One region of the Defluviitalea raffinosedens genome, then DNA from elsewhere that is predicted to be linked to it. Evidence: riboswitches for the same ligand, from Rfam matches in the RefSeq annotation. Region 1 holds a riboswitch; each other region holds the start of a gene.
What was found. A riboswitch is a leader RNA that binds a small molecule or an ion and turns the genes downstream of it on or off. The one in region 1 is predicted to bind S-adenosylmethionine.

Region 1 (10,802 bases):
ACCAATGGAGAAATTATAGGTATTAACAACAGAAACTTAAAAGACTTCAGTATAGATCTTCAAACCACCATAAATCTCAGAAAAGAAATACCGGAGGATAAGATTGTTATCAGTGAAAGTGGAATCTTTGATAAAGGAGACATTTTTAAACTTAAAAAATCCAATATCCATGGCATTCTCGTCGGAGAGAGCTTTATGAGATCAGAAAATATAAGGCAAAAAGCAGAGGAGTTCAGAAAGGCATATGATTCCTAAAATTAAAATCTGTGGATTAAAAACTGTTGAGCAAATCAAGATGATCAATCGATATGATGTGGATTATGTGGGCTTTATATTTGCAAAAAGCAAAAGACAAATATCTCCTAATAAGGCAAGAGAGATGAAACTGTATTTAAGAAAAGACATTAAGGCAGTAGGGGTATTTGTAGATACTCCCATAGAAGAAGTAAACGAAATTGTACAATTTTGCAATTTAGATATGGTTCAATTCCACGGGAAGGAAGATAATGACCAGTGTGCCAAAAGCATTGTTCCTGTATGGAAGGCTTTTTCAGTTAAGGATGGGGAAATACTTAAAGCCCTGCCATCCTATCAAAATGTCCAGGGCTTTGTATTTGACAGCAGCAGCGGAGGTTCTGGAAAGACCTTTTCCTGGGATCTGATTAAAGGCATTTCAAAAGATTATTTTACGGTCTTAGCCGGAGGATTAAATGCAGAGAATGTAAGAGAGGCAATAAAGACAGTTTTTCCCCATGTAGTTGATGTAAGTTCTGGTGTGGAAACCAACGGAGAAAAAGATGAAGAGAAAATAAAAGAATTTATTAGAAAGGTGAAAAGTTATGAAATTGGATAGAAAGTTTGGTATATTTGGAGGGCAATATGCTCCCGAAACACTGATGAACCCTTTAAAGGAACTGGAAGAAGCACTTATAGAAGCTTTAGAGGATCAAAGTTTTATGGATGAATATAAGTATTACTTAAAGCAGTATGTAGGTCGTCCCAATCCCCTTTACTATGCTAAGAATCTTACAGAAGAACTGGGAGGGGCTAAGATTTATCTTAAAAGAGAAGATTTAAATCATACAGGAGCTCATAAAATCAACAATGTTATAGGTCAGATTCTGCTTGCAAAACGTATGGGAAAGAAAAAGGTGATTGCAGAAACAGGAGCAGGTCAGCACGGAGTGGCAACAGCCACAGGAGCGGCTTTATTTAATATGGAATGTACAGTATTTATGGGAGAAGAAGATATCAAAAGGCAGAAACTCAATGTGTTCCGAATGGAACTTTTAGGTGCAAAGGTTAGGAGTGTCACCAGCGGTACAAGAACTCTAAAAGATGCAACCAATGAAGCTTTAAGAGAATGGGCAAGAACTGCAGAAGATACTTTTTATGTTGTAGGTTCTGTTGTAGGCCCCCATCCTTATCCTACCATGGTTCGAGAATTTCAAAAGATTATAGGAGAAGAAACCAAAATCCAGATTAAAGAACAGGAAGGAAGATTACCGGATACCATTATCGCCTGTGTTGGAGGAGGAAGTAATTCTATGGGAATCTTCTATCCTTTCCTGGAAGAAAAGGAAGTAGAACTCATTGGTGTAGAAGCAGGAGGCCTTGGCATAGAAACCAAAAAGCATGCGGCTGCCTTTGCAGAAGGAAAGATTGGGGTGATCCACGGCATGAAAACCTATTTACTGCAGGATGATGATGGCAACATCCTTCCAGCCCATTCGATTTCTGCAGGCCTGGATTATCCGGGAACGGGACCTGAACACGCATATCTTTTTGAGACAGGAAGGGCAAAATATGTGTCCATAACCGATGATGAGGCGGTAGAAGCTTTTACCCGTTTGTGCAAAACAGAAGGTATTATCCCAGCCTTAGAAAGTTCTCATGCCATAGCTTATGGCATTAAGCTGGCACCCATGAAAAGTAAAGATGAAATCATCGTGATCAATCTATCCGGAAGAGGGGACAAAGACGTGCAAAGTGTTGCAAATTATCTCGAGAGCAGGGGTGGTTATCATGAATAGAATTCAGGAAAAGCTAGAAGGGCTAAGAAAAGAAAATAAGAAAGCATTAATTACTTATATGACGGCTGGAGATCCAAATATTGAGCAAACAGAAAAGCTCATCTACGCCAAGGAAAGGGGAGGGGCGGATATCATCGAAATAGGTATTCCTTTTTCCGATCCCGTAGCGGATGGACCCGTGATCCAGGCAGCAGCTCAAAGAGCTCTGGAGGCAGGAACCAATCTGGAAAAAATATTTAAGTGTATTGCAAATGTCAGAAAAAACACTCAAATCCCTATAGCATTTTTAGTATATTATAATTCAATTCTGGGTTACGGGGTAGAAAGGTTTATCAGGCAGTGTGAAGAAGTTGGCGTGGACGGCCTGGTTATTCCTGATCTTCCCTTAGAAGAAAGGGAAGAAATCATGCCATACATAAAATCTTTTAACATAGGCCTCATTCCTTTGGTAGCACCTACATCCAAAGACAGAATAAAGGATATTGTTCAGGATGGAGAAGGATTCGTTTATTGCATATCTTCCATGGGTGTTACAGGTATAAGAAGTGAATTCCATAAAAACTTAGAAGAGTTTTTAAAGGATGTAAAAAGCATAGCCCATATTCCTACCGCAGTAGGCTTTGGTTTTTCCTCAAAAGAAGATATTAAAAGATTGCTTCCCTATGTGGACGGCGTAATCGTAGGTTCTGCAATCGTTAAGAAAATTGAAGAAAGTAAAGGCAATGAAAAAGTAATAGAAGAATTTATAAAAGATTTAAAAAGTGCTTATTAAAATGCCTTCAACTTTAAAAATATTATAGAAAATTAAAATTTCTCTTGACAAATTTCTTTTTAATCTTTATAATCCTTATAAAAATTCTATGAATAAAAAAGACTCTTATCCAGAGTGGTGGAGGGACTGGCCCGATGAAACCCGGCAACCGGCATAATTGCAAGGTGCTAAATCCTGCAGTTTCTGCTTTCAAGTTATTTTGAAAGCAAAAATCTGAGAGATAAGGGGAGCAGAGTATTACTCTCCTAATCTTAGGAGAGTTTTTTTGTTTATAAATCAATTTCTGAGAGGAGAATGTATAATGAGTAATAAGCAGTTTAGGTTTGATACCATCCAAGTTCATGGAGGGCAAGAAGTAGATCCCACAACAAAGGCAAGAGCCGTACCTATTTACCAGACCACTTCTTATGTTTTTGACAATGCACAACATGCGGAAGATTTATTTGCACTTAAAGAAAGCGGAAATATCTATACCCGTATTATGAATCCTACCACCGATGTATTTGAAAAAAGGATTGCACAGTTAGAAGGCGGTGTAGGTGCATTGGCGGTAGCTTCCGGTTCAGCGGCAATCACTTATGCAGTGATCAATATTTTAGGTGCTGGAGATGAGCTTGTTGCAGCATCCACCCTATATGGAGGAACTTATAACTTATTTGCCAATACCCTTCCCCGTTACGGAATTACGACACATTTTGTAGATCCAGACGATCCGGAAAATTTCAGAACGGCCATTACGGATAAGACGAAAGCAATTTTTATAGAATCCATTGGAAATCCGGGAATCAATATTATAGACATTGAAGCAGTGGCAAAAATCGCCCATGAAAACAAAATTCCTCTCATTGTAGACAACACTTTTGCAACACCTTATTTGCTAAGACCTTTTGAATATGGAGCAGATATTGTTGTTCATTCTGCAACGAAATTTATTGGCGGGCATGGCACATCTATTGGTGGTGTGATCGTAGATTCCGGAAACTTTGACTGGGAAGCCAGCGGCAAATTCCCAATACTTACTGAGCCGGACAGAAGCTATCATAATATTCAATTTACAAAAGCTGTGGGAAGGCTTGCATATATTACGAAAGCAAGAGTAACCCTTTTAAGAGATACCGGTGCATCCCTTAGTCCATTTAATGCCTTCTTATTCTTACAAGGCCTTGAAACCCTCTCCTTAAGAGTAAGAGCCCATGTTTCCAATACACAAAAAATAGCAGAATTCTTGCAAAGTCATCCGGCTGTTGCTTGGGTAAATTATCCTGGATTGCCAGGCAATAAATACTATGAATTGGCTAAAAAGTATTTCCCAAGAGGAGTAGGTTCCATCTTTACCTTTGGAATCAAAGGAGGAGAAAAGAAAGCTAAGGAATTCATCGACAAGCTTGAGCTCTTCTCAAATTTAGCGAATGTTGCAGATGCTAAATCCTTAGTCATTCATCCTGCAAGTACTACCCATCAGCAATTATCTCCAGAAGAGCAATTAAGTGCAGGGGTTACACCGGATATGATCAGATTATCCATAGGAATAGAAGATGCAGAAGATTTAATTGATGATATCAAGCAAGCGCTGGAATAAAAATAGTTTTAGAAGTTGCTGTAAAGTCATGCAATATTGGCTTTACGGCAATTTTTTTATTGTATAGGAAATTCCCCCGGATTTCCTATACAATAAAAAGCCCTCAATCAAAAAAGATGTTATTATTATAGAAATGTGATATCATTTATACTAGGATATAAAAAGTTTTCTAAGGTTAGATAAGTTATGTGCTCTAATTTGAAGGCATAACTTTGGAATTATTTTTATCTATATTGGTTAATGGAACAATAAAATCTATCATAGGTTGAGGTGGATGATGGCAAATTATAAGGAAATAACCTGTTCTGTTGCCTGCAATAAATTAAAAAGGAAGATGCCCTATTCCTGGGATTTGAATATATACCGAGGGTGTGAACATGGCTGTATATATTGTTATGCAATGTACTCTCATCAGTATTTAGATTCCGAACAGTATTTTGATGATATATATGTAAAGACCAATATTGTAGAGCAGTTGGAACAACAACTGAGCAGTCGTTCCTGGAAAAGAGAAGTTGTTAATATAGGTGGAGTAACGGATAGTTATCAGCCTATAGAAGCACAATATAAGATCATGCCTGAGATCTTAAAATTAATGATTAAATATAAAACTCCCTGTATTATTTCCACAAAGTCAGATTTAATTCTGCGAGATTATAATTTGATTGAAGAACTTGCCCGTATTACCTATGTAAATGTAGCAGCTACTATTACCTGTATGGATGAAGAAATTCGCAGAAAAATAGAATCAAACGGGGTAGATTCTCTAAAAAGATTTGCTATGTTAAAAGAATTTTCAAAAACAAATGCATCCACAGGACTGCACTTTATGCCAATCATCCCCTACATTACGGATACCCGTGAAAATGTTGATTCATTGTATGCCTATGCCAGGGATTCCAGTGTAGATTATGTTCTTCCTGGAACCTTATATTTAAGGGGAAAAACAAGAGAGGTCTTCTTTGATTTTATAAAAAAGGAATTTCCGGATTTGTATGAAGAGCTGACCTTATTATATAAAACCGGCGGTGCAGATAAGGAATATAAGAATAAACTCTATTTGATGGTCAATGAAATAAAGGCAAAATATAATCTTTCAGGCAGCTACTCAAAGCCTATGAAAGAAAAATTAAATCAAGCTGAGAATATACAGTTATCACTTTTTTAAAAAATTATCTGCTATATGCATTATATTTTTGCAAATAGAATAGGAGAAGAATTTATAATAACTATTTGCAAAAAGTAGTTTTTTTATCTAAGATAATATAGTAGTTTGATTTTATTGTTCAGGAGTACATAGATCAAGTTTCTGACAGGAGGTATTAATGATTATGAAAGCATTTATTTTTGACATGGATGGGGTTATTATAGACAGTCAGCCGATTCATTTTGAAGTGGACACCATGATTTTAAAAGACATGGGAGTGGATATAGATCAAAAGGAATTGGAAAAGTATGCCGGCAGGGCTAACGAAGATATATGGTCTACACTTAAAGAAAAATATAATTTAAAGCCGACTGTGCCTGAAATTATAGACCGTTTAGTAAGTAAGAAGGTCCAGATTTTTAGAGAATCAGACATTGGACCGATAGATGGAATTATTGATTTACTTAAGGCATTGCATGAAGCGAAAATCCCTATGGCCGTGGCATCTTCTTCCCCGATAGAATTGATAGAAACCGTTATGGAAAAGTTTAATATCAGACATTATTTTTCTTATATCATTAGCGGAGATGAAGTCCATAAAAGCAAACCGGATCCGGATATTTATCTGACCGCTGCACAAAAAATCCATGTGGAACCAAAGGACTGTGTTGTTTTGGAAGACAGTAAAAACGGTGTCCTGGCTGCAAAGGCTGCAGGTATGAAATGCATAGGATTTCACAATCCTAATTCAGGAGATCAGGATTTGTCTAATGCGGATGTAATCGTTGAAAGCATTAGAGAAGTTATTCAAATGATTAAATAATATCTTTTCTTTTTATTCTCCCAAAGATGTGGGAGATTTTTTATTGCTTGGGGCACTGCTTTGGATTTTTTATGCAATAAAATAAGAATATTTTTCTGTTTGTAAAGAATTAAACTTCGATTTGGCAAGTAGTTGTAGTGATTTATGCAGAAATTGTGCATATCTTGTGGACAAGCCAGAAATACTAAAAGTAATTGTGGATAAAGTTTAGATAAAGCCTGAATCTACTATTGAAATAGGTATTGGATTATGATAAGATATACCAAGGAATGCAAGCGTTTGCACAAAAATTAAATAGGGGGTTGCTTTATGAGTTATAAAAGAATTTTCGAAATCGATGAATGGAAAGTTATTGAAAAAAGTCTCCACAAAGAAGATATGCGACTGGCAGAGAGTATCACATCTTTAGGAAACGGATATATGGGAATGAGAGGTAACTTTGAAGAAAAGTACAGTGGAGACATGCACAGAGGCACATATATTGCAGGAGTATGGTTCCCTGATCCGACTCGAGTAGGATGGTGGAAGAATGGCTATCCCAAATATTTTGGTAAAGTCATTAATGCAACCAATTTTATTGGTATAGATGTTTTCGTTGACGGAGAAGAATTAGACCTTTATAAGACTGAGATAGAAGAATACTACAGAGAATTAGACATGAAAAACGGAATGCTCTACAGACGATTTATTGCCAATATGTCTGGAAAAAGAACTTTGTTTGAAGTTACAAGATTCGTAAGTATCGCCAATAAAGAGCTTTGCCTGATTTCTTATGAAGCTACACCTTTAAATTATGACGGAGAAATCACATTTGTTCCTTATTTAGATGGTGACGTATTCAATGAAGATTCCAATTACAATGAGCAATTCTGGCTGGAAGTTGATCAAGGGATCAGTCCTAAAGAAGGACATTTGATCATGAAAACCAAAGAAAATCCTTTTGGCACCCCAAGATTTACAGTATGCACCAGCATGAGAACAGAAGCTTCTGCAGATTGTGATGTTGAGGTACTTAAAAAGGATAAATATGTAGGCAATAAACTCGTCTTTAAGGCTAAAAAAGATGAGAAGATTCAACTGATTAAATATATTTCAGTAGTGACATCGAGAGATTATGAAGAAACAGCCCTTAAAGATGAAGCTTTTAAAGTTCTGGATGAAGCAGTTAAGGTAGGATTTAACGGATTAAAAGAAAAACATTCCCAGGCATGGCATAAGAGATGGGAAAAAGCAGATGTTGAAATTAAAGGAGATCCGGAAGCACAGCAGGGGATTCGATTCAATCTTTTCCAGATGTTCTCAACTTATTATGGGGACGATCCAAGATTAAATATAGGACCTAAAGGTTTTACAGGAGAAAAATATGGTGGAGCAACTTACTGGGATACGGAAGCTTATGCACTACCCATGTACTTATCCGTTGCAGATCAGGAAGTAGCAAGAAATCTCTTGCTCTATAGATACAATCAGTTAGAAGGTGCATACCACAATGCAAGGCAACAGGGATTAAAAGGTGCCCTATATCCCATGGTTACCTTTACAGGTGTAGAATGTCATAACGAATGGGAAATCACCTTTGAAGAAATTCACCGTAACGGAGCCATCGCTTATGCAATTTATAATTATGTAAATTACACAGGAGATAAAGAATATCTCCACCCTTATGGAATAGATGTTTTAGTAGGTATCTCCAGATTCTGGGCGGACAGAGTACATTACCATAAGAAAAAAGATGTTTACATGATTCATGGGGTAACAGGTCCTAACGAATATGAAAACAATGTCAACAACAACTGGTACACCAATACCATGGCAGCATGGACTCTTTCATACACCCTGAAAGTGATTGATTATCTGAACAGTACCAATAATAATGCACGCCTGAAGGAACTGAATGTAACCGAAGAAGAAAAAGCAAAATGGAAAGAAATTACTGATAAAATGTACTATCCCTATGATGAAGAATTGGGAATATTCGTTCAGCATGATACCTTCTTAGATAAAGACTTAATGACAGTGGATCAGTTATCTCCAGAAGACAGACCTCTTAATCAAAAATGGTCATGGGATAAGATCCTTCGTTCCTGCTTCATTAAACAGGCAGATGTACTGCAAGGACTTTATTTCCTAAACGATCAATTCACTTTCGAAGAAAAGAAAAGGAATTTTGAGTTCTATGAACCTATGACGGTGCATGAATCCAGCTTATCTTCCTGTATTCATTCTATATTGGCAGCAGAACTCAAAATGGAAGAAAAAGCTGTAGAAATGTATAAACGTACTGCGAGACTGGACCTTGATAACTATAACAATGATACAGAAGACGGACTTCATATTACTTCCATGTCCGGAAGCTGGCTTTCTATTGTTCAAGGTTTTGCAGGCATGAGAACATTTAATGAAGAACTGTCTTTCTCACCATTTATTCCTAAAGACTGGGAAAGCTATTCCTTTAAAATCAACTATAGAGACAGACTCATTAAAGTTTTAGTTGATAAGAAAGAGATAAAAATTTCTCTGGAAAAAGGTGAAGCTTTGGACCTCAAGTTATATGGAGAAAAGATCACTTTAAAAGATACTTATCAATGTCCTTTAACACAACGTTAAAGATAAAAAGAAAGGGGGATACTTATGGTAAAAGGTGTAATATTTGATTTGGATGGTGTTATTACAGACACCGCAGGTTATCATTTTTTAGCGTGGTCTCATTTGGCAAAAGAAATAGGAATCGAAATTGATGAAGAATTTAATGAAAAGCTTAAAGGGGTTTCAAGAATGGAATCCCTTGAAGCCATTTTAAAATACGGAAACAAAGAAAACGAATTTACGTGGGAAGAAAAAGAAGCCTTAGCCACCAAGAAAAATGAGCACTATAAAGAATTGATCCAAAACATTTCAAAGAAAGATATCTTGCCGGGCATAGAAGCATTACTAAAAGAGTTAAAAGCAAACAATATAAAAATTGCGCTTGGCTCTGCTTCCAAAAATGCCCCGGTGATCTTAAAACAGCTGGGAATCGAAGAATACTTTGACTACGTAGTAGATGCAAATCAGATTAAAAACAGCAAGCCTGCACCGGACATTTTTATAGATGCTCTTAAAGGCCTTAATCTTAAACCTGAAGAAGCTGTAGGGGTTGAAGATGCAGAAGCCGGAATAGAAGCGATTCATGGGGCCGGAATGGTTGCCATAGGCGTAGGCGTAAATGGTGATGTTAATGTAAATTCCACAGAAGAATTAACTTATGATGTGATTCTTCGTGCCAGCAAAGTATGTTAGTTGCAGAGAGCCATAAAGTCGTGTTATGCTGATAAGGATTTAATATTTTATAAATAGGAAGTGGACTAGTGAATGACTGCTACGATTAAAGATGTTGCTAAAGAGGCGAATGTATCTCCTTCAACCGTGTCAAGGGTAATAGCAGATAATCCTAAAATCAGCGATGCAACTAAAAAAAGAGTTTTAGCGGCTATGGAAAAACTAAACTATCATCCTAATGCCATAGCCAGAAGCTTAGCCAATAAATCTACGAAAACCTTAGGGCTGCTTCTTCCCAATACGGACGAAGACCTATTCAACAATCCATTTTTTACCCAGGTCATGCGTGGTATCAGTATCTATGCGCAAAAAAAGGGATACTACATTATGTACAGCTACAGCAATAATGAAACCCAGGATATAGAATTTATCAAAAGCTACATTCACAGTAAGTGGGTGGATGGGATCATTCTTCTGTCGGCAAGGCAGGAAGATAAATGTATAGAATATCTGAAAAATATTCATTATCCCTTTGTTGTGGTTGGTCGGCCTAAGGACAGCCAAAGTGTCTTATGGGTGGATAATGATAACTTTCAGGCAATGTATAATGTAGTAACATCTTTGATGGAAAGAGGATATAAAGATATTGCTTTTATAGGTGGTCCACAAAGTCTTACTGTTACAAATGACAGACTTAAAGGATATAAAAAAGCCCTTTGGGAACGAGGAATAGAAATTGATGAAAACTATATTCTTACCTCTGAATTTTCTGAGCTTGCAGGTTATGAGGGAGCAAAAAGAATCATAGAATACAAAGTACCCCAGGCAATTGTCACCACTGATGATATTATAGCCTTTGGCGTACTTAAGGCTATAAAAGAAAAAAATATGCAGAAAATAGCTGTCATAGGGTTTAACAATACTTTTCTTGCACCTTATCAATCTCCAAGCCTTTCATCGGTAGATATCAATGCAGAGCAAATAGGTTATCAGGCGGCTAAACTTTTGATCGACAGCTTAGAAGATAAAGAAGGAAATAATAAACCGACATATTATATCGTAGATACCAAATTTATCGAAAGAGAATCTACACAATTATAAAAAAATGACCTTGGTACAACCAAGGTCATTTTTTTAGTGTTTAATATAAAGTTTTTCATAATATTCTTCTAACATTCTCTTGATGGAGA
Region 2 (10,802 bases), on a different contig from region 1:
ACCTTTTTTCGCCAAATCATCTTTAATATGTTCTAACATCTGTGCATGGGGCGCTGATGTCGCAGATACTTTAAGAACTTTGCTTTCTTTTGTGCAGCCTCCCAATATTGCTATGGTAAATAAGGCTAAGGTTAATATTGATATGAATTTTTTCATTCCTAATCTCTCCTTCACGTTTTATTTTTTTATATTGATCTATTTTTTATTCATTGCTTTCGCAATGCTGTTGCCAATCCATTGAAGAATTTGAACTAAAATGATAAGAAGTATTACTGTGGCAATAATAAGTGAAACATCGTATCTGTAATATCCGTATTGGATTGCCACACTGCCAAGGCCTCCCCCGCCTACGGTTCCTGCCATTGCACTGTAACCTATGAGATTCACTACAGTAAGCGTAATACCAAGAATTATGGAAGCCATTGCTTCCGGTATAAGAACCTTCGTAATAATTTCCCACGTGCTTGAACCCATGGCTACGGCTGCTTCAACAATTCCTTTATCTACTTCTTTAAGTGAACTCTCAACGACTCTTGCCACAAAAGGTGCTGCTGCTATGGATAATGGAACAATGGTTGCTGTCGTTCCCAGACTCGTGCCAACAATCATTCTGGTAAAGGGAATCAGAGCAACAATCAAAATAGCAAAAGGAAAGGACCTTCCAATGTTTACAATTGTACCGAGGATACGGTTTAATTGTATTCTTTCTTTGATTCCTCCCTGATCTGTAATAACAAGTATTACGCCTAAGGGTAGCCCAATAATAGTAGAAATCAAAGTTGCTGCAAATACCATATAGAGTGTATTCCCGGTTTCTGTTAGTAAAAGCCAGAAAGCCTGGTCAGGATTTTGAAAGATCATTGGGAGATCACCTCACATTCCACGCCGTTTTCTTCCAGAAAAGCAACTGCGTTCTTGATTTCTTCTTTGTCTCCTATTAACTCAATAATTAAGCTTCCAATAAATGTTTGCTGTAAATGGTCAATGCCACCAAGAAGAATATTGGCATCTACTCCACATTTTTTGATCATTTTTGACAGGATCGGTTGAGATGTTTTAATTCCTTCAAAACTCAGACGGAATAATTTCCTTCTCTCATCTATTCTGTCCAGCAATTCTTCAGGTATATCGTGACTGATATTTTGAACGAAGCTTTTTGTTGTAGGATGGGTTGGATGAGCAAATACCTTAGATACCGGACCAGTTTCTACAACTTCTCCAGCCTCCATTACAGCAACCTTGCTACAGATCTGTTTAATAACTTCCATCTCATGGGTAATGATCACGATGGTTAATCCCAGAGTTTCATTAATCTTTTTAAGCAGTTTGAGGATAGACTGGGTTGTTTTAGGGTCCAGAGCAGAGGTTGCTTCATCACAGAGTAATACATCCGGATGATTGGCAAGGGCTCTTGCAATACCTACTCTTTGCTTTTGTCCACCGCTTAGCTGTGATGGATAGCTGTCTCTTTTTTCTTCTAACTCAACTAATTTAAGAAGTTCATCGATCCTTTTTTCTCTGTCTTCTTTTGGAACCTTGGCAATTTCCATCGGATAAGCTATGTTTTCAGCTACAGTTCGGGAATTAAGGAGATTAAAATGCTGAAAGATCATCCCTATTTTTTTTCGCATTTCTCTTAATTCCGCAGGGTTCAGGCTCATTATATTCTTGCCTTTTATATAGACTTCACCCTTGGTTGGTTCTTCCAGACGGTTAATGCAACGAACAAGGGTCGATTTTCCTGCTCCGCTTAAACCAATAATCCCAAAAATATCTCCCTGCTCAATGTGCATATTAATATTTTTTAAAGCTTCAACTTTATTGCTCTTACCCTTGAATTCTTTATAAACGCCTTTTATTTCTATCACGGTGCTCCTCCTTTGCCCCAACGGTTGCCTGATACGTAACTTCTATGTGTAACTTCTGCTTTTGAGCATTAAAAAACCTCTTTCAATGAAAGAGGTTATATGCTCTCTCTCATCTTATGCAGACAACCTCTGCATCTGGAATTGGCACCTTCGCATTTTGCGGGTTGCCGGGTTTCATTGGGCCAGTCCCTCCACCTCTCTTGATGAGCTCGAATATTAAGTTGAAGATAGTATAACAGTATCATCTGGCATTGTCAATAAAAAAATTTAATAGAGTTAAACATTCCCTGGGTATCCTTATTATTTAAATTTTACAAAAACAGTCCTCCAACGAATTTCAGCAGATAATTGTATTCATATAAATACTTTGCATATGTACTGTTTTCCAGTAAAAGAAATATCTTTTCGAAAGCTGGGTTTGATTGAAATATAAAAAGTACAATAAAAAACACCCAGATTTTCAACACTCCTGAAGCAAAGCCGAAGATCAGTCCAAAAAGACGATTCACTGAATTAATCACTGGTAGTTTTGATAAAATATCCATGATCCCGATAAGAATCCTAAGGCCGACACTCACTACGAAAAACACTATAACCATAGAAATGATATTAATGCATATGTTGGCAATATAACCTGCAATATAGTCCTTTAAGCTGTCCACCTGAAAAATACTGTATATTTCTGAATTATTGTTTTCAACCAGAACTCCCTTCAAAAATTTAGGTACATTCAGATCATTAATAAAATTAACCTGTCCCTCCAAGGTATTTATTTTAGTCCCCTCTGGCACCAGTATGGTAGGAGCTATTTGAGTTTTCATTTTATCGAACAGGGACGTAGAAGTTCTTAAATAGGCACTTACAATTGGATAAAGGGTATATGATAGAATCATCGAAGCAATAGAAGATATTAATTTAAAAAGGGAAAGTACCAATCCCCTCTTATAAGCAATCCATCCATTTACAACAAAAAAAGCCAATACTAAAATATCCGCTACATTCATAGCTTGCCTCCAAATTATCGTTTTATTTCCATTAGGTCAACAGAGTCTTTAGAAACTAAAGCAACTTTATTCCCATTCTTTAATGGGATCATTTCATCCACATCCTTTAATGCAGTATATTTAAAAATTTCTTTTCCTTTTGGGTCCAGTCCATAAAAAGTTCTGTTGACACCTACAATCACCATATTATCATCACCGTATAAATAAGTGACATCTCCTTCCGGATCAAACACATGTTTTTTGCTGCCTTCCGTACTATAAAAAACAACACTCCCATATTTTTCTCCCTGTTTGCCCGGAAATTCTTCCCCCAGGGCCAAAACCAAATAAGTGGATAAATTTCTTCTATTCTCTATATTCCAGGGTATTGCCTTGATATGGTTTGATAAGATCTCTTCTTTCACATTGTTATCTTCATCAATCCATAAGATTCGGTCATCGCCTAAAACAACCAAAGTATTATTTTGCAAATAAAACATTCCAGGAAAAATCGTATCCTCTTTTTCAATGGCAAATTCGATCAGATCTTCTTTCAGTATGCCGTTTTCTCCTAAGTCCAAAAAAATTAAATTAGACTTTAACCCCTTTGTATCTGGATTAAGATAACTTACAGGCATATGGTATCCATTATCCGATACGATAGCACTAAGGGGATAACCCGCATCTTCAATAAAAGTATTTCTGTCAATTCCTAAATCTTTACCCTGGGCATCATACACTTTAATCCTGTGCCCATCCTTTGTTGCTCCAATCACAGATAAATATCCTTTAGAATTAATTGAAAAATACTCTATAGGATTTTGTGTCGTGACTTGATATACTAATCCTTTATCATTTAAGACATAAATCTTTTTCCCGCCATCTTCTCCTACTGCAAGATATGGTTCATTGACAATCAGTTTTGGTAAATTCATAGAAAAAGTTTGGTTCCAGATTTCATCTCCATTTTGAGAAATTCGTTTAACGCCATCAGGACCACACTGTATTAAGTCATTGCCATAAACATTAAAGGTATATCTATCACTTAACTCTCGTTTTACCCATTGTTTTTCTAAATAAAGAGAGGGTTCATTTCCATTAAAAAAGGAAAGATGCAGGTCCTTGCCGGCAACTTCCGAGTAAATCAAAATCCCTGATGCAATCATGAGTAGAATAAGAGAAAAAATTTGGGCTCTCTTATCTTTCTTATTCTTATAGGCTTCTATACGGCTCAATTTTTTTCCCCCTATATTTTCATTTGTAATATATGGTACTATATCTTTCCCTCGATTTCAACGTTTCTATTTACTGTCTAAATCTTTTATTAACTCTATTCAATTTCCAGCCAATAAAATATAGGAGAATTATAAAGACTTCAAAGAGCCCCACATATCCAAATAAAGGATAAATTTGTCCAACCATTTTAGAGAAACCAATCTGGGCAATTATAATAGAAGTTAATATGAAAACAGGCAGAATGCTCTTATAAGAAATATTAAACTCCACAGACACTCTGTTGACAAATCCATATCCGCTGGAAACTGCCGTTGTGAATATGGCAGCGATTAAAACAAAGAAATAGATATACCGAATAGCAAAACCGTAATGAAGCACAATCCCAAGCATTGGTATTTCAAGAGCCTCCACCCTGTCATAGTATATTAATGTTGCCATAACAATGCAAAGTCCTAAAAATCCCAAAGTTATACCGCCTATAATGCCTCCCATTTTTGCTTGTTTCCTGGAATGAATAATAGGAAGCAGGCTGCAGAGAATCACAACTGCAGTAATGGTATTATAGGATACATAGACAATAGAAGAAGTGATCCAATTCCTCGTAAGAGCATGAAATACCGACACTACAGGAGAAGAAAATACTGCTGCTTCTCTAAATAAAACTATGTATAACCCTAAAAGAATACCTCCTATTAAAAGTAACGGTGCTAAAATCGTATTAATGACGATAACCCCTTCAACATCATATAAAAAGACAATAAGGCATAAGCCTGCCATGATTAAGATTCCTATTTGCACAGGAATTTGAAACTGTTGTCTAAGGAGTGCCCCCGTTCCTGCAAGCATTGCACAAAAAGTAGTAAACATAAACAAAGAAACGACCCACTCCATGATATTGCCTAAAAACTCTCCCATAATAGGGTAAATGAATCCTCGGTAATCCTTAATTTTTTGAACATAGACCATTTCAAGGACAGCCCATCCTATAAGAGCAAATAAAATTCCTGATAAAATCACTCCATAAATGCCCTCAATACCATAGGAAGTAAAAAACTGCATAATCTCCTGCCCTGAGGCAAAACCTGCGCCTAAAACAGTTCCAGTATATACACTGGCTATTTTTATTACATTAGATCTTTTATTTTTCACAAAAAATCCCCCATATATCTGTTTGTACAAATATATGAGGGATGTTCCCATTTCATTCAAAAACTATGTATGAACTTTTACAGTCTTCTATTAATGGCTGATGCTTTTATATAATTCCATATATTTTTTAGCAGAGTCTTCCCAGGAATAATCTGAATTCATAGCATTTTTAACCAAAAGCTCCCACTTGTCTTTATTATAATATACATTTAAAGCTCTTATGATTTCCCATAACATTGCATCAGAATTATAATCATTGAAAACAAAACCATTACCCTCACAAGTTTCTTCGTTAAACGATTGAATGGTATCTGCCAGCCCTCCAGTCTTTCGAACTATAGGAATGGTTCCATATCTAAGACTAATAAGTTGTCCTAAACCGCAGGGTTCGAATAAAGAAGGCATCAAAAACAAATCACTGCCTCCATAGATTTTTTGTGCCAAATCCACATTAAACAAGATATTGGCGCTTACCTTCTCGGGGAAAGTATCTTGCATGTATTTAAACATTTCTTCATATTGGTGTTGCCCTGTGCCTAAAACCACAAATTGAATATCTTCCTGCATCAGATCGTGCATTTTTTCTGCAATTAAGTCTAATCCTTTCTGGTCTACCAAACGGGAAATAAGGCCGATCATAGGAACATCTCTTTGAGGAAGGCCCAGATCTTTTTGAAGCCTATACTTATTTTCCTTTTTTAAATGCAAGCTTTCCTTAGAATAGGGGATATAGAGAGCCTTGTCAGTTTCGGGATTAAAAGCCTCATAATCAATTCCATTTACAATGCCGTAAAGTACACTGCTTCTTTTTTGAAGGACGCCATCCAGTCCATAACCGTATTGACTGGTTTTGATCTCTTCTGCATATGTTTTGCTTACGGTATTGATGGCATCAGAATAAACTAAACCAGCTTTCATATAACTTACATTCCCGTAGAACTCTACCCCCTCTGAATGGAAACACCAATCTGAAACACCCAGCAAATCCAGCGTTTCTCTTCCAAAGATCCCCTGATACTGTATATTATGAATGGTATAGAGTGTTGAAATGGATCTATAATAAAGATCTTCATGGTATCTTTCTTTTAAAAGCAAGCAAATAGGGCCTGTCTGCCAATCATTGCAGTGAATAATATCCGGTTTAAATCCGATTCTTGGCAGCATGTCCAAAACCGCTTTACAAAAAAAAGCAAATCTTTCGTGATCGTCATTATAACCGTATAAACCATCCCTATCAAAATAATTGTCATTTCCTATAAAATAAACAGGCACTGAAGAATCATATTCATAAATATGGGCAAACTGCTTTCTCCACTCCAAATAAACGGGAAATTCCGCAACAATCTCACTGTCATTTAAATACTGCTGAAGTACACATTTATATTTTGGTATGGCTACTCTTACATCGGCACCTAATTTTTTTAAAGCATAGGGAAGGGCTCCTGCTACATCTCCAAGTCCTCCGGTCTTAGCAAAGGGTATTGCTTCCGAAGAAACGAACAGTATTTTTAGATCATTTTGACTCATTTCAATCATCCCCCCACGTAATACTTTTTTTACTATTATATCATATTGCCATTATTCTGGATAGAAAAAAAGACGACAGAATCGTCAAAAAATTAACAAATATGTTTAAAAAAAGATCAAAAAATATATGTACTGACTTCTTAGAAAAAAATATTCAGTAAGTATAGAAGTATCATCCCCGGTATTCCAAGTACAGCAATAACAAATATGGTTGCCCAATTAATCCCTACATACCATCCAAAAGGAGATAGCAAGAAATTAAAAACCAGTAGTCCTAAAACTCCTCCTATACCCTGGATCAGGGTTCTTAGCAAGATCTTCAAAGGTTTCGTGAAAACCATAAAGGTAAGAATCACCAAACCTGCTATGATTAAAAATATTAACAGATCATCACTTGTCACTTAAATCCTCCTTGCTTTGACATGATTCCCTATAAAGCTTATAAAGATCTTCTAACTTTTAACTGCCACGTTCTCTTTTTCTTTCATCTTATTGAGATAGTATTTATATCTCGTCTGGAGTGCTTTCATTTCGTAGATACAGCTGTCGATCAAATCTTTTTCCGTCGTATTTTCGAAAGCATTGAATACCAGGTCTATTTGCCTTTTGGTTTTTAGCAGCTCTTCTTTAAGCTCGTCTTCTTCTGTAATATGGCATGTCTGTCTTGTCTTAAATTTGAATGGAAAAAAACCTTTTTTGGATATTTCAATAATCGAATTCAAACTATTTGCCCCCTTAAGATTTTCTTTACTTATTATAAGTATAGTCTGATATATTGGGGTTTATTCATAGCTTGGCATATAAAAAAGCACCTATTTATATAAATAGGTGCTTTTTTGATACAGTATAAGCAATTATTCTGTTTTTGCCATTGCTTGATAAGCTTCAAATCTTTCTTTTGCATCTTTTTCTGCCTGATCAAACAATTTTTCAGCAAGTTCTGGGAATGTTCTGGTAAGAGATGAGTATCTTACTTCTCCCAGGATGTATTCTTTGTAATCTGCTGTTGGTGCTTTAGAATCTAAGATAAATGGATTCTTGCCTTCTTCTTTAAGCAATGGGTTGTATCTGTATAAATGCCAGTATCCAGCTTCTACAGCTTTCTTGCTTTCTAATTGAGCACAGCCCATTCCGCCTTTGATACCATGGTTAATACATGGTGCATAAGCGATGATTAATGATGGTCCTGGATAGCTTTCCGCTTCTTTTAATGCTTTGATCAGTTGATTTTGGTTTGCACCCATAGCTACTTGAGCTACGTATACATATCCATAGGACATCATCATTCTTCCAAGATCTTTCTTTCTGATTGGTTTACCGGAAGCTGCGAATTTAGCTACGGAACCTGTTGGAGTAGCTTTGGAAGATTGTCCGCCGGTGTTGGAGTAAACTTCTGTATCGAATACAAGAACGTTTACATCTTCTCCGGAAGCAAGTACATGGTCTAAGCCGCCGAATCCGATATCATAAGCCCATCCGTCTCCTCCGAAGATCCATTGAGATTTCTTAACAAGGAATTCTTTCTTTTCAAGCATTTCTTCAAAGATTTCTTTTGCTCTTGCGTTGTCTCCAGCATATGCTTCCAACAGTGGTACCAATGTTGCTGTTGCTTTCTTAGAAGCATCTCCATTAAGCATATTGTCTACCCAATCTTTAAGAGCAGCTTTGATCTCTTCAGGAATATCTAAATCTATTGCTTCTACTGCAATATCTTTTAATCTTTCTCTGATTTGTTTTACAGCGATATACATACCGAATCCATATTCTGCATTGTCTTCGAATAAGGAGTTTGCCCAAGCTGGTCCATGTCCTTTTTCATTGGTTGTGTATGGGGTGGATGGTGCACTGCCAGCCCAAATGGAAGAACATCCTGTAGCGTTGGCAATGTACATTCTGTCTCCGAATAATTGAGTTACAAGTTTAGCATATGGAGTTTCTCCACATCCTGCACAAGCACCGGAGAACTCAAGCAATGGTTGTTCGAATTGGCTTCCTTTTACGGTGTCAACAGCCAATGGGTTTTCTTTCTTAGAAAGAGTCATTGCATATTCCCAATTTTCGATTTCTTTGGTTTGTGTTTCTAAAGGCTTCATAACTAATGCTTTATTCTTAGCTGGACATACTTGTGCACAGTTTCCGCATCCAGTACAGTCTAAAGTGGATACTTGAATCTTGTACGCGTAGTTTTCTAAACCTTTACCAATTGCTTTCTTTGTAACGAATCCTTCAGGCGCATTCTTTACTTCTTCTTCATTGAGTAAGAATGGACGAATTGCAGCATGAGGACATACATAAGAACATTGGTTACATTGGATACAATTTTCTACTTGCCATTCTGGTACATCTACTGCAATACCTCTCTTTTCGTATTTGGCAGTACCTTGTGGGAATGTACCGTCTTCTCTTCCTACGAAAGCACTAACAGGAAGGTTGTTTCCTTCTTGTCTGTTCATTGGTTCAAGGATATTCTTAATGAATTCAGGTACATCTTTGGTTGCAGCTGCTTCTTCATCTGCACTAGCTTGTGCCCAATGAGCAGGTACTTTAACTTCTTTAACTTTTTCGATTCCCTGATCAACAGCAGCAAAGTTCATGTTTACGATGTTTTCACCTTTTTTGCCATAGGAAGCTACAATAGCATCTTTCATGAATTTAACAGCATCTTCAATTGGAATAATGTTGGCAAGTTTAAAGAAAGCTGCTTGTAAAACTGTATTAACACGGTTTCCAAGACCGATTTCTTTAGCAATGGTAACCCCGTCAATGGTGTATAATTTAATATTTCTTTCTGCAATAATCTTTTTCATTTTTGCAGGAAGTTTTTGTTCTAACTCTTCAAGATCCCATCCGCAGTTTAATAAGAATGTTCCGCCTTCTTTTAAGTCGGATACCATATCGTATTTATCTACATAGGATGGGTTATGGCAAGCAACAAAGTTTGCTTTTTTGATTAAGTATGTAGATCTGATTGGCTCTTTTCCGAAACGAAGGTGAGAAATAGTAACCCCACCGGATTTCTTGGAGTCATATTCAAAGTATGCTTGTGCATACATGTCTGTATGGTCTCCGATAATCTTGATAGAGTTTTTGTTTGCACCTACTGTTCCGTCGGAACCAAGTCCCCAGAACTTGCAGCTGATTGTATCTTTTCCTGTTACGTCTAATTCTTCTCCTGTTGGAAGAGATTTGAATGTAACGTCATCTACGATACCGATTGTAAAGTGGTTCTTTGGTTCGTCTGCTTTAAGGTTTTCAAATACTGCTACAATTTGTGCAGGTGTTGTATCCTTAGAACCTAATCCATAACGTCCGCCAACGATCACTGGACGATCCGCTTTATCAACGAAAGCAGAGCATACATCAAGGTATAATGGTTCTCCAATAGCACCTGGTTCTTTTGTTCTATCTAATACAGCAATCTTCTTAACAGTTGCTGGTATTTGTTTTAAGAAATGTTCAATGGAGAATGGTCTATAAAGACGTACTTTTACAAGACCTACTTTTTCTCCTTTGCTGTTTAAGTAGTCTACTGTTTCTTCGATCGCATCCACTGCAGATCCCATAGCAACAATTACTCTGTCTGCATCTGGTGCTCCATAGTAGTTAAATAATCCATAATTTCTTCCTGTGATTTTGTTGATTTCATTCATGTATTCTTCAACGATAGCAGGTACTCTGTCATAGAACGGATTACATGCTTCTCTAGCCTGGAAGAAGATATCTGGGTTTTGAGCTGTACCACGAAGTACAGGATGTTCTGGATTTAAAGCATTCTTTCTGAATTGCTTTACAGCATCCATATCGATTAATTTCTTGTAATCTTCATAATCGATCACTTCAACTTTTTGAATTTCATGGGATGTTCTGAATCCATCAAAGAAATGCAGGAATGGCACTCTGGATTTAATAGCACTTAAGTGTGCCACAGAACCTAAGTCAATTACTTCTTGTACATTTGTAGATGCAAGAAGCGCAAATCCTGTTTGGCGGCATGCCATAACGTCGGAATGATCTCCAAAGATGGAAAGTGCATGGCTTG
Region 3 (10,802 bases), on a different contig from region 1:
ATACCTATATCCGCTGTCCCTCCGTCTCCGGCAATCCCTACAGCATGAAAATCTTTAATCCCCAATGCCTTTGCCCCTGCAGCAATACCAGAAAGCATGGAAGCTGTTCCTGCAAAGGTAGATATCATGGCATTGGTCGAGAAACATAATTGGGGATAGACAAAACCTACAGCAGACATACAGCCTGCCGGAATAACAGTATAGGTTCTTTCTCCCAATACTTTTAAAGCCAGTCTCACTGCTAAACTTCCTCCACAGCCGGCACAACCCTTATGTCCATAGAAAAATTCTTTATCTGTGATATTGTGGGCATTGATTCTTTTAATTTCCTTCTCCATCTGTGTCCACCCCCAAGTTGATCCATTTGATGTACTCTTTTTTTACTCCATTCGCTGCTTCTTCCAAGTATGTATACATAAATTTGATATCATTTTTAGAAATATCCCGTCCACCAAGGCCTGCAATAAAATTATAAGATTGAATGGGTTTGCCTGATTTCAGAAGGGCCGAATTGACATTGGTATAAACGGTTCCCTCGTATCCAAAGGAAATATCTTTCTCCAATACACCTACGACTTTTGCCCCCCGGGTTATATCAATGATTTCTTTTTCGGGGAAAGGACGCATAAATCGAATCTTAAGGACTCCGACTTTCTTCCCTTCCCTTCTTAATTCATCTGCGACCACTCTGCAGGTTCCCGTAATGCTCCCTAAAGTAACCAGTATAATCTCTGCATCTTCACATCTGTATCCGTCCACTAATCCCCCATATCCTCTCCCAAACTTTTTATGATACATCTCGTCTACCTCTTTAATTACTTCCGCTGCTTTTGCGGCCGCTCTGTGCTGCTGATATTTAAATTCCATATTATCTCCCGGAGAAGAACTAAAACACATATTCTTAGGATTCTCAAAGTCCAGCTTATTTTCTGTTTCAAAAGGGGGCAAAAATGCATCCACGGCTTCCTGGCTTGGTACTTCTACCAGTTCATAGGTATGGGTCAGAACAAATCCATCTAAATTGACCATCACAGGGGTTAATACTTCTTTATTTTCAGCGATGGCATAGGCCTGAATCATCATATCAAGGCTCTCCTGAGCATCTTCCACATAAACCTGAAGCCATCCACAATCCAGCAGGGACAATGAATCTCTTTGATCCCCATAAATACTCCAGGGAAGCGCCAATGAACGGTTGGCGTTCATCATCACAATAGGAAATCTCCCTCCACTGGCGTAATGCAAGCACTCCGCCATATACAAAAGCCCCTGAGAAGAGGTGGCTGTAAAAGCCCTTGCGCCCACTGCGCTGGCGCCCATGGCTGCTGAGAGGGCAGAATGTTCGGATTCCACATGAAGGAATTCAGATGTAAGCTCTCCTTTTTCCACCATTTCTGCAAGCCTTTCAACCACTACGGTTTGCGGGGTGATGGGATATGCAGAAATCACATGAGGTCTTGCTAGTTTGACACCTATAGCAGCAGCTTCATTCCCTGATACAAACATTTTAGTATTCCCCATTTTCCCCCTCCTTGATCATTTCTATGGCTTTATGGGTGCAAGCTCTTGCACAGATCCCGCAGCCCTTACAAAAATCATAATCAATGCCTACTTTTTTATTTTCCTTGAAAATGGTCCCTTCCGGGCAATACAAATAGCAAAGACAGCATCCTGTGCATTTTTCTTTATGTACAATAGGCTTTCTGGTTCGCCATCCTGCATTTTTTACAACCAGAGTCCCTGCTGGAGCGGCTGGTCCACAAGGATAATCTTTGATATGCTTTGGTTTTTCATACTGCATTAATTGTGGCTTATTCATAGCCACTCCCCCTTAATCCGTTCATAAGATTGGTTTAAAACCCGGATATTTTTCTCTGCCAGGCTTGATGAAAACTCATTTTTTATACTTTCTGCCACAGCATGGACTGGAATCACTTCTGAAATACCAATAAGCGCCCCAATCATGGCTGTATTGGTTACAGGCCTTCCCAGTATCTCCTGGGCAATGGCCACTGCATCAAAAGTGACAATCCAATCCGGAGAAATTGCTTTATACTTTTCTTCCCGGGCAGTATTGATAAGAATCTTTCCTCCAGGTTTCAGATCCTGAAGCAATGAGGGGGCAAACAGCGTTTCATCCAATACAACAATATAATCACAGTGTATAATTTCACTTCTGTCCCTGATTTTTTGATCATCTATCTTGGTAAAAGCAGTGATGGGTGCACCTCTTCTCTCCGGTCCAAAGGAAGGAAAAGCCAAAGCATATTTATTGCCGTACAAAGAGGCAGCAGCTCCTAGTATTCTGGAGGCTGTGAAACTTCCCTGTCCCCCTCTGCCATGCCATCTGATTTCAATCATGATATCCTCCATTCTGCATTTTTTGCCTTTTCTCTTAATGTCGAAAGTCTTTTTAGGGCTTCTTTAAGAGTATCTGTCTTTTTTGCGAAGTGAAAGCGAATCAGGTGGTTTACATCTTCTTTAAAGAAGCTGGAACCTGGGACAGCGGCTACCCCTACTTCTCTGGCAAGCCATTCACAAAACACCGTATCACTTGGAGCGCCGAATTCTGAAATATCTACCAAAACATAATATGTTCCCTGAGGTTCTGTATATTTAAGTCCCAGCTCATCTAAACCTTTTAAAAATATATTTCTTTTCTCTGTATAAAGTTTTCTTAATTCTTCATAATATGCATCCGAAAACTTTAGGGCTGCTACTGCTGCTTCCTGCAGAGGTGCTGCTGCCCCTACTGTAAGAAAATCATGAACCTTACGGGCATTTTCAATTACTTGGGAAGGCCCTATAATATATCCAAGTCTCCATCCTGTAATTGAGTAAGTTTTTGAAAGAGAGCTGCAGGAAATGGTTCTCTCAAACATTCCAGGCAAAGATGCAAAATAAATATGTTCATTCGGTTCAAACACAATATGTTCATAGACTTCATCAGTAATCACAAAAACATCATACTTTTCTGCCAGGTCTGCAATAAACTCCAGTTCTTCCCGTGTGAATACTTTTCCTGTAGGATTGGAAGGATTACAGAGAATAAGCGCCTTTGGATTTTGCTCAAAGGCTTTTTTAAGCGCTTCCTGATCAAAGTGAAATGTGGGCGGATGCAAAGGGACATATATTGGTTCTGCCCCGGAAAGAATCGTATCCGCCACATAATTTTCATAAAAAGGAGAAAAGACAATCACTTTATCTCCCGGTTTACAGGCTGTCATCATAGCTGCCATCATAGCTTCCGTACTTCCACAGGTCACAACAATTTGAGTATCGGGGTCAATGGGAATATCCATGTATTTTGACTGCTTTTTAGCAAGCGCTTCTCTGAAGTTTTGTGCACCCCAGGTGATGGAATACTGATGAGGGCCTTCTTCTGCTGCCTTTTTTAAGGCTTCCCTCAATTCCTTGGGAGGATCAAAGTCCGGAAAACCCTGGGACAAATTCACTGCCCCATAGCGGTTAGCTATTCGTGTCATTTTTCTAATAACAGATTCTGTAAAAAAGTCCAGACGATTGCTTACTTGCGGCATATTTTTCCTTCTTTCTATTGTTCTCTTAAGTCAATAAATCTTTTAGCCTTGTGGGTAGCTCTTGGAAGAGCCCCTTCTTCCAGGATCACCACTTCTTTAGGTCTAACGCCTAATCTTGCTTTAATATTGTGAGATACCTTTTCCGACAATTCCTCGTTCGTTATGGTGACATCCGCATGTTTTTCCACTTCTACTTTAAATTTGGTGGTAAAGTTTTCGGAAATCGCATACACTCTGTATTCCCCATTGAGTTCCTTAATGTTTCGAACGATAAATTCTATATCGCTGGGGAAAATATTCACGCCCGAGACAATGAGCATATCATCGAGTCTTCCTACCACCTGAATTCTGCCATGGGTACGTCCGCATTCACATTTTTCTTTGTTGAAAATAGCAATATCTCCTGTTCTGAAACGAATCATCGGTCTTGCCTGTTTTCTTAAGGTGGTGAGCACCAGTTCCCCCCTTTGACCATCCTTTACCGGTTCCAGAGTTACGGGATCGATCACTTCCACATAAATCTGATCTTCTGCTATATGCAGTCCGTTCCTTGCACTGCACATTCCGGCACAAGCCCCATAAATATCAGAAATACCATAGAAATCATACACTTCTGCATCCCAGAGATCTTCAATGGCTTTTCTTGTGGCTTCTATGGAACCTCCTGGTTCTCCGGCAACAATGATTTTATTGATCGCCAGGTCCGTTGCAGGATTGATGCCTTGTTTTTTAGCAGTTTCTCCAAGATACCATGCATAGGATGGAGTCGTCCAGATCACCGTAGGCTGAAATTCCTGCAAAATATAAAGGAGTCGTTCTGAAGGAATGGTTCCTGCCCAGATGCATAATGCCCCCAAATTCTGGGCTCCTATAACATCAGGGCCTCCCACAAACAAGGTGAAGTTTAAAGCATGCACATATCTGTCATGGGGTCTCATGCCTGCCGCCCAGAATAATCTGCTTTGGATATCCTGGAACTCATCAAAATCGGTTTTGGTAAAAGGACTTAGGGTAGGTACTCCTGTGGAACCGCTGGATGCCGAAACAAAGACCACATCTTCTTCAGGCACTGCAGTCAACGTTCCAAGAAGAGGCTTTGAGATTTGAGCGTCCCGCTCAATCTGCTTATTGATGAACGGAAACTTTGACAGGTCGGATAAAACCTTGAAATCTTCGGGTTTTACTCCGGATTCATCAAAAGATTGCTTATAATATGGTGAGTGTTCATAAGCGTATTTCAAGTGTTCTTTGAGCTGTTCTGTCTGATATGCTTCTAACTCTTCCCTTGGCATGGTTTCTATGGATTCATTCCAATATCTTTGATATGACATTTTTATTCCCCCTAATCAGCTGCGTTTGATTATGATCTTTTATCTACTTTTTTAGAGCTATAGTCTCCCAACCATTGAAAACCCTGTACGATTAACACTAAAACAACCACTGTAGTAAGCATGATGTCGGTTTGATATCTGTAGTATCCGAAGCGAATGGCTAAATCGCCGATACCTCCCCCGCCGATAATCCCTGCCATAGCAGAATATCCGATCAAACTGATGGCAGTTACTGTAATGCCTACGATCAGGCTGGGCAAAGCTTCCGTTAAAAGCACATGGTATATAATGGTCCTTGTTTTTGCCCCTGCGGCTTGCGCTGCTTCAATCACTCCTTTATCCACTTCTCTAAAGGCCGCTTCCACCAATCTCGCATAAAAGGCTATGGCTGCAACAGAAAGAGGTACTGATGCGGCTCCTGATCCTATAGTAGTACCCGTAATGAGCTTAGTGACAGGTAAAAGTACAACAAGCAGAATCACAAAAGGTGTGGATCTTACGATATTAATGATCAAACCTCCGATAAAGTTTAAAATTTTGTTTTGAAAAAATAAGCCACTGGACGTAAGATACAAAAATAATCCTAAAGGAATACCCAAAACTATGGATAATATCAGTGCTATTCCTACCATTTGAGAAGTTTCTCCCAGGGCTTTTAATAAATCAAAAATCAGTTCAGCTTGCATAGAGTACCACCTCCGTAAATGCAGTTCTTTCGTTGATATAGTCCACTGCCAGTTGAACTTCCCTTTCTTCTCCCTCTATATCGACGACTAAGATTCCCACGGGTCGATCTCCTATGTACTCGATTTTTCCATGGACGATATTTAGGTTAACATTATAACGTTTAGATACTTCTGATATTAAAGGCTCCGTTGCGGACTCTCCCTTATAGACAATTTTCAGTACCCTGCCCTTAAAATCATTGAAAATCTGCTTAGGGAATTCGAGGTGGAAGGTGTGTTCAATTAATTGTTTTGTAAAAACATTTCTCGGATTGACAAATACGTCATAAACATTGCCTGCTTCTAATAACTGTCCGTCATTCATAACCGCCACTCGGTCACAGATGCTTTTAACCACATCCATTTCATGAGTGATGATGACAATGGTAATCCCTAATTTCTGATTAATTTCTTTAAGTAAGTTTAGGATGGATTTTGTCGTTTCTAAGTCAAGGGCAGAAGTAGGTTCGTCACAGAGAAGAATTTCTGTTTCGTTGGCAAGGGCTCTTGCTATACCTACTCTTTGCTTTTGTCCGCCGCTAAGCTGAGCCGGAAAAGCATTACTTTTATCTGAAAGACCGACAAGATTCAGCAGTTGGTTTACTCTTTTTTGAATTTCATCTTTAGGTTTTCCTGCTGCAACCATTGGAAAGGCTACGTTTTCAAAAACTGTCTTTCTTTTTATCAGATTGAAATGTTGAAAGATCATCCCTATTTTCTGTCTAAGAAGCCTTAAGTCTTCTCCTTTTAAATCTGTAATGTCCTGATTGTTAATAAAAATCCTGCCTTCTGTTGGCCTTTCTAAAAGATTAATGGTTCGGAGCAGGGTACTTTTCCCTGCTCCACTGGCTCCAACAATTCCAAAAATTTCTCCTTTGTTAATGTTCAGCGAAAGTTTCTGAACTGCTTTAACTTTGCCTTCAGCCCCTTCATAAGTCACGCTGACATCCTGAAATTGAATCATATGTTTTCCTCCCTACTGTTGTAAAAACCAGGCTGGCTTTTGGAAAGCCTTAAACATATAATCTGGATTTTCGATAACTTCCCTGAACTCTTCCGATTCAACGACTTCTTTAATGTCTTTTACAAATTGGGAATTAATATCTTCTGTTCTTACAGCAACGAGATTTTTATATTCTTCCTGTAACTCTTCCATGACAAGGGCTGTAGATAAATCGATCCCTGCTGAAATCGCATAGTTTCCATTGATTGCTGCAAGATCCACGCTGTCTAATGTTCTTGGAAGCTGGGCTGCTTCTACCGGAGTAATTTTAAGATTTTTGGGATTGGATTCTATATCTTTTTCAGATGCTTTTGAAGGATCTATATCCTTATTCAATGTAATAAGTCCTGCCTGTTCCAGAAGCCTGAGGGCTCTTGCCAGGTTGGTAGGGTCATTGGCTATGGTGACTTCGGCGCCATCCGATAATTCATCTATGCTTTGTACTTTCTTTGAATACAAGCCTACCGCTGCTGTTGGCACATTGATTACAGGTGACAATTCAAGGCCGTGGTCTTCGGCAAATTTATTTAAGTACACCAGGTGTTGGAATAAATTGGCGTCAATTTCTTTATTGGCCAGAGCAAGGTTAGGCTGAACATAATCACTGAACTCTTTAATTTCAACCTTATATCCCTTTTTTTCAAGACCTGGCTTAATGCCCTTAACAATCATATCCCCATAAGGTCCTGGAGCAACTCCAAATATGATGGTCTTACTTTCCTTTGATGCACATCCTGTAAGTATCCCTAATATAGTAATAATGGATACAAGCAATACACTTATTTTTTTCATCTTATTTTCCTCCCTATTTTTTTGATTTTTTGAACTACATTTTTACGCATTAAAAAACCTCTTTCCGATGAAAGAGGTCATTTTCTTCCTCTCTCATCTCTCAGCTCATCTGTCTTGAGCTGTTGGAATTAGCACCTTGTAATACATACAGGTTGCCGGGCTTCATTGGGCCAGTCCCTCCGCCTCTCTTGATAAGAGTTTCTTACTAAATCATATTATATTGATAAGAATTATATGAGATAAATTCCGCTTTGTCAATAAGTTTTCAAAAAATTTTATTAATCCTATCTTTTTACTTTGTATTATATAAAACATAAAAAAACCGGGATTCATCCCGGCTTTTATTCAGCACTAAGCTTGAACCAATCTTTTAAAGACTGATAAGCTTCTTTGTAGCGCGTATAAATTTTATTGTACTTTTCTACATTTTTCTCTATAGGAGTTACAGATCCAACAATTTTTATAAATATATTGCAAGCTTCTTCAATACTGCTAAATTCTCCTGCTCCTACGCCTGCTAAAATAGCAGCACCAAGAGCCCCTCCCTGATTTGTATTGATTTCATTTATTGGATATCCAAAAATATCTGCAAGAATCTGTTTCCAGAGAGGACTCTTTGAACCTCCCCCAATGGCAATAATTTGAGAAATAGGTACTCCGATATCTTTTAAAATTTCAAGAGAATCCCGAAGTCCAAAGGATACACCTTCAAGTACCGCCCTTGTCATCTCACCTCTTGTGGTACTCATGGATAATCCCAAAAATGTTCCTCTTGCATCAGGATCGGCATAGGGAGTACGTTCTCCCATAAGATACGGAAGGAATATTACGCCTTTAGCACCTGGTTCCGTCTCACTGGCTTCTTTTAAGAGTTCATCAAAATCCATTCCTTTATTGGCTTCTTCTACCCACCATTTTAAGCAGCTGGCTGCCGAAAGCATAACCCCCATGGAATGATACTTCCCATTGGCATGGCAGAAAGCATGAAGGCGATTCTGGCTGTCTACAGCGTAGTCATCATGGGCTGCAAATACGACACCCGAAGTCCCCAGGGTAACCATTACGGTTCCTTCTTTAACCGTTCCGGTTCCTATGGCTCCGGCAGCATTATCGCCGCCTCCTCCTACAACCAGAATCTCTCCTGTGAGTCCCAGTTCCCCTTTCACTTCTTCTGACAACTTTCCTGTTACTTCATAGGATTCATAGAGTTTTGGAAGATACTCTTCTTTGATGCCTATGTACTCGATCATTTCCTTGGACCAGCATCTGTTTTTAACGTCTAATAGAAGCATTCCGGAAGCATCAGAAACATCCGTTGCATAATCTCCTGTCAATTTAAATCTGATATAATCTTTTGGAAGAAGAATGTGTCTTATTTTCTCAAACAATTCAGGATGATTTTTCTTTACCCATAAAATCTTAGGGGCTGTGAACCCGGTCAATGCCTTATTACCAACAAGCTCTGTGAGTTTTTCTTGCCCAAAATGATTGGTGATGTCCTCACACTCCTCCGCAGTTCTTTGGTCGCACCAAAGTATTGCGGGAAGCAGGACCTTATTTTCTTCGTCCAAGGCTACCAGTCCGTGCATTTGACCACTAAAGCCTATTCCCCGGATTTCCCCTTCAGGAAGATTGTTTTTTTGAATAACTTCTTTAATAGCTTCTTTGGTACCCATCCACCAGTCTTCAGGATTTTGCTCCGCCCAATTACTTTTTGGATAATACACCGGATATTCCCTGGAAGATTCCCCGAGAATTGTTCCGTCTTTATCAACAGCAAGTACCTTTACAGATGATGTACCTAAATCAATCCCCAAAAAAATCATACCTATTCTCCTCCTTGAAAGGGTTGTTGTATCAACAACCCAATAAATCGATCTTTACTACAGTGTATAGATATATTGATTAATTCGATCTTCTAAGAGTTCTTGTCTTCCGGATTTGTTTACAATCTTATCATGCTTTAATGCATAGGCAGTTAATTCTTCAAAGCCTACTTTATTTTCTACGATATCTTTTCCGATGCCTTCATTGTAACTTGCATATCTTTCTTCGATAAAGCTTTCTAATACTTTATCTTGAAGCAATTTATCCGCAATGATAAGACCCCTTGCAAAGGTATCCATACCAACAATGTATCCGATGAATAAGTCTTCTACTTCAAAGGAACCTCTTCTTACCTTAGCGTCGAAGTTAAATCCTCCAGGTGCGATACCTCCGTTTTTAAGCACTTCGTACATCGCTAAAACAGCATCGTAGATATTGGTTGGGAATTGGTCTGTATCCCATCCTAATAGCATGTCTCCCTGGTTAGCATCGATACTTCCTAATACGCCGTTAATTCTTGCCATGTTCAGTTCATGTTGGAAGGTATGTCCTGCTAAAGTCGCATGGTTCGCTTCTATATTCATTTTGAAATGGTCTTGTAAATTATATTTTCTTAAGAATCCTAAAACAGTCATTGTATCAAAATCGTATTGATGTTTTGTAGGTTCTTTTGGTTTTGGCTCGATTAAGAATTGTCCTGTAAAGCCAATTTTCTTAGCATAATCTACTGCCATTTGTAAAAATCTTGCATAGTTGTCTTGTTCTAAAGCTGTATTGGTGTTAAGAAGTGTTTCATAACCTTCTCTTCCACCCCAGAATACATAGTTTTCTCCGCCAAATTTCTTAGTAAGGTCAATGGCTTTTTTAACCTGAGCCGCCGCAAAAGCAAATACATCCGCATTAGGAGAAGTAGATGCTCCGTGAACGAATCTTGGATGGCTGAATGCATTGGTTGTTCCCCATAAACATTTGATACCTGTTTTTTTCATTAATTCTAAGATGTAATCAGAGATTTCATCTAAATTAGCAAATTTTTCTTCTAAGGAATTGCCTTCTGGTGCAATATCAAGGTCATGGAAACAGAAATATTCGATACCTAATTTGCTCATAAATTCAAATCCTGCTTCTGCTCTCGCTTTAGCAAGTTCCATGCCTTCTTTTCCTGCCCAAGGTCTCTTAGCTGTGCCTTCTCCAAACATATCAGCGCCCATAGCAGTTAAAGTATGCCAATAGCTCATAGCAAATCTGAAATGATCCTTCATAGGCTTGCCTGCAACAATTTTTTCTGGGTCATAGTATTTAAATGCTAAAGGATTAGTAGATTTAGGTCCTTCATACTGAATCTTCTTAATGCCTTCAAAATATTCTTTCATAAGATCCCCTCCAAAGTTTTTAAATTGATTTTAACAACTTAATTCTATTATATAGTATTCACAAAACTTTTTCAACCCATTTTAAGAAGTTATTTTTTAATATTTTCTTACTTTTCTATTCATTCTACCTGCTAAAAAGATCCTGTATTAAGCTTTTAAAATTATATAAGAAGTTTTTTATTGCATAGGAAATTCAGAGGAATTTCCTATGC

Region 2: another riboswitch for S-adenosylmethionine. It lies ahead of JOD07_RS08685 (methionine ABC transporter ATP-binding protein); the one in region 1 lies ahead of JOD07_RS01655 (homocysteine synthase).
Region 3: another riboswitch for S-adenosylmethionine. It lies ahead of JOD07_RS03585 (MetQ/NlpA family ABC transporter substrate-binding protein); the one in region 1 lies ahead of JOD07_RS01655 (homocysteine synthase).

What each region holds. Positions count from the first base shown of each region.
Region 1 is NZ_JAFBEP010000001.1:326,601-337,402, reverse strand. Features, by position in the region: gene trpC (indole-3-glycerol phosphate synthase TrpC) at 1-255, shown strand, start outside; gene JOD07_RS01670 (phosphoribosylanthranilate isomerase) at 245-853, shown strand; gene trpB (tryptophan synthase subunit beta) at 840-2,033, shown strand; gene trpA (tryptophan synthase subunit alpha) at 2,026-2,805, shown strand; SAM riboswitch class I at 2,908-3,032, shown strand; gene JOD07_RS01655 (homocysteine synthase) at 3,107-4,384, shown strand; gene JOD07_RS01650 (SPL family radical SAM protein) at 4,662-5,552, shown strand; gene JOD07_RS01645 (HAD family hydrolase) at 5,716-6,354, shown strand; gene JOD07_RS01640 (glycoside hydrolase family 65 protein) at 6,664-8,961, shown strand; gene pgmB (beta-phosphoglucomutase) at 8,986-9,633, shown strand; gene JOD07_RS01630 (LacI family DNA-binding transcriptional regulator) at 9,706-10,713, shown strand; gene glgP (alpha-glucan family phosphorylase) at 10,747-10,802, opposite strand, start outside.
Region 2 is NZ_JAFBEP010000010.1:981-11,782, forward strand. Features, by position in the region: gene JOD07_RS08675 (MetQ/NlpA family ABC transporter substrate-binding protein) at 1-156, opposite strand, end outside; gene JOD07_RS08680 (methionine ABC transporter permease) at 196-861, opposite strand; gene JOD07_RS08685 (methionine ABC transporter ATP-binding protein) at 858-1,868, opposite strand; SAM riboswitch class I at 1,975-2,078, opposite strand; gene JOD07_RS08690 (CvpA family protein) at 2,180-2,872, opposite strand; gene JOD07_RS08695 (DUF5711 family protein) at 2,887-4,086, opposite strand; gene JOD07_RS08700 (YkvI family membrane protein) at 4,157-5,236, opposite strand; gene glgA (glycogen synthase GlgA) at 5,327-6,763, opposite strand; gene JOD07_RS08710 (pro-sigmaK processing inhibitor BofA family protein) at 6,904-7,164, opposite strand; gene JOD07_RS08715 (DUF2508 family protein) at 7,216-7,485, opposite strand; gene nifJ (pyruvate:ferredoxin (flavodoxin) oxidoreductase) at 7,618-10,802, opposite strand, start outside.
Region 3 is NZ_JAFBEP010000003.1:70,235-81,036, forward strand. Features, by position in the region: gene JOD07_RS03545 (thiamine pyrophosphate-dependent enzyme) at 1-338, opposite strand, end outside; gene JOD07_RS03550 (transketolase C-terminal domain-containing protein) at 322-1,521, opposite strand; gene JOD07_RS03555 (4Fe-4S binding protein) at 1,508-1,819, opposite strand; gene JOD07_RS03560 (2-oxoacid:acceptor oxidoreductase family protein) at 1,816-2,361, opposite strand; gene JOD07_RS03565 (pyridoxal phosphate-dependent aminotransferase) at 2,358-3,539, opposite strand; gene JOD07_RS03570 (phenylacetate--CoA ligase family protein) at 3,554-4,870, opposite strand; gene JOD07_RS03575 (methionine ABC transporter permease) at 4,900-5,556, opposite strand; gene JOD07_RS03580 (methionine ABC transporter ATP-binding protein) at 5,546-6,559, opposite strand; gene JOD07_RS03585 (MetQ/NlpA family ABC transporter substrate-binding protein) at 6,572-7,390, opposite strand; SAM riboswitch class I at 7,481-7,588, opposite strand; gene xylB (xylulokinase) at 7,732-9,216, opposite strand; gene xylA (xylose isomerase) at 9,274-10,590, opposite strand.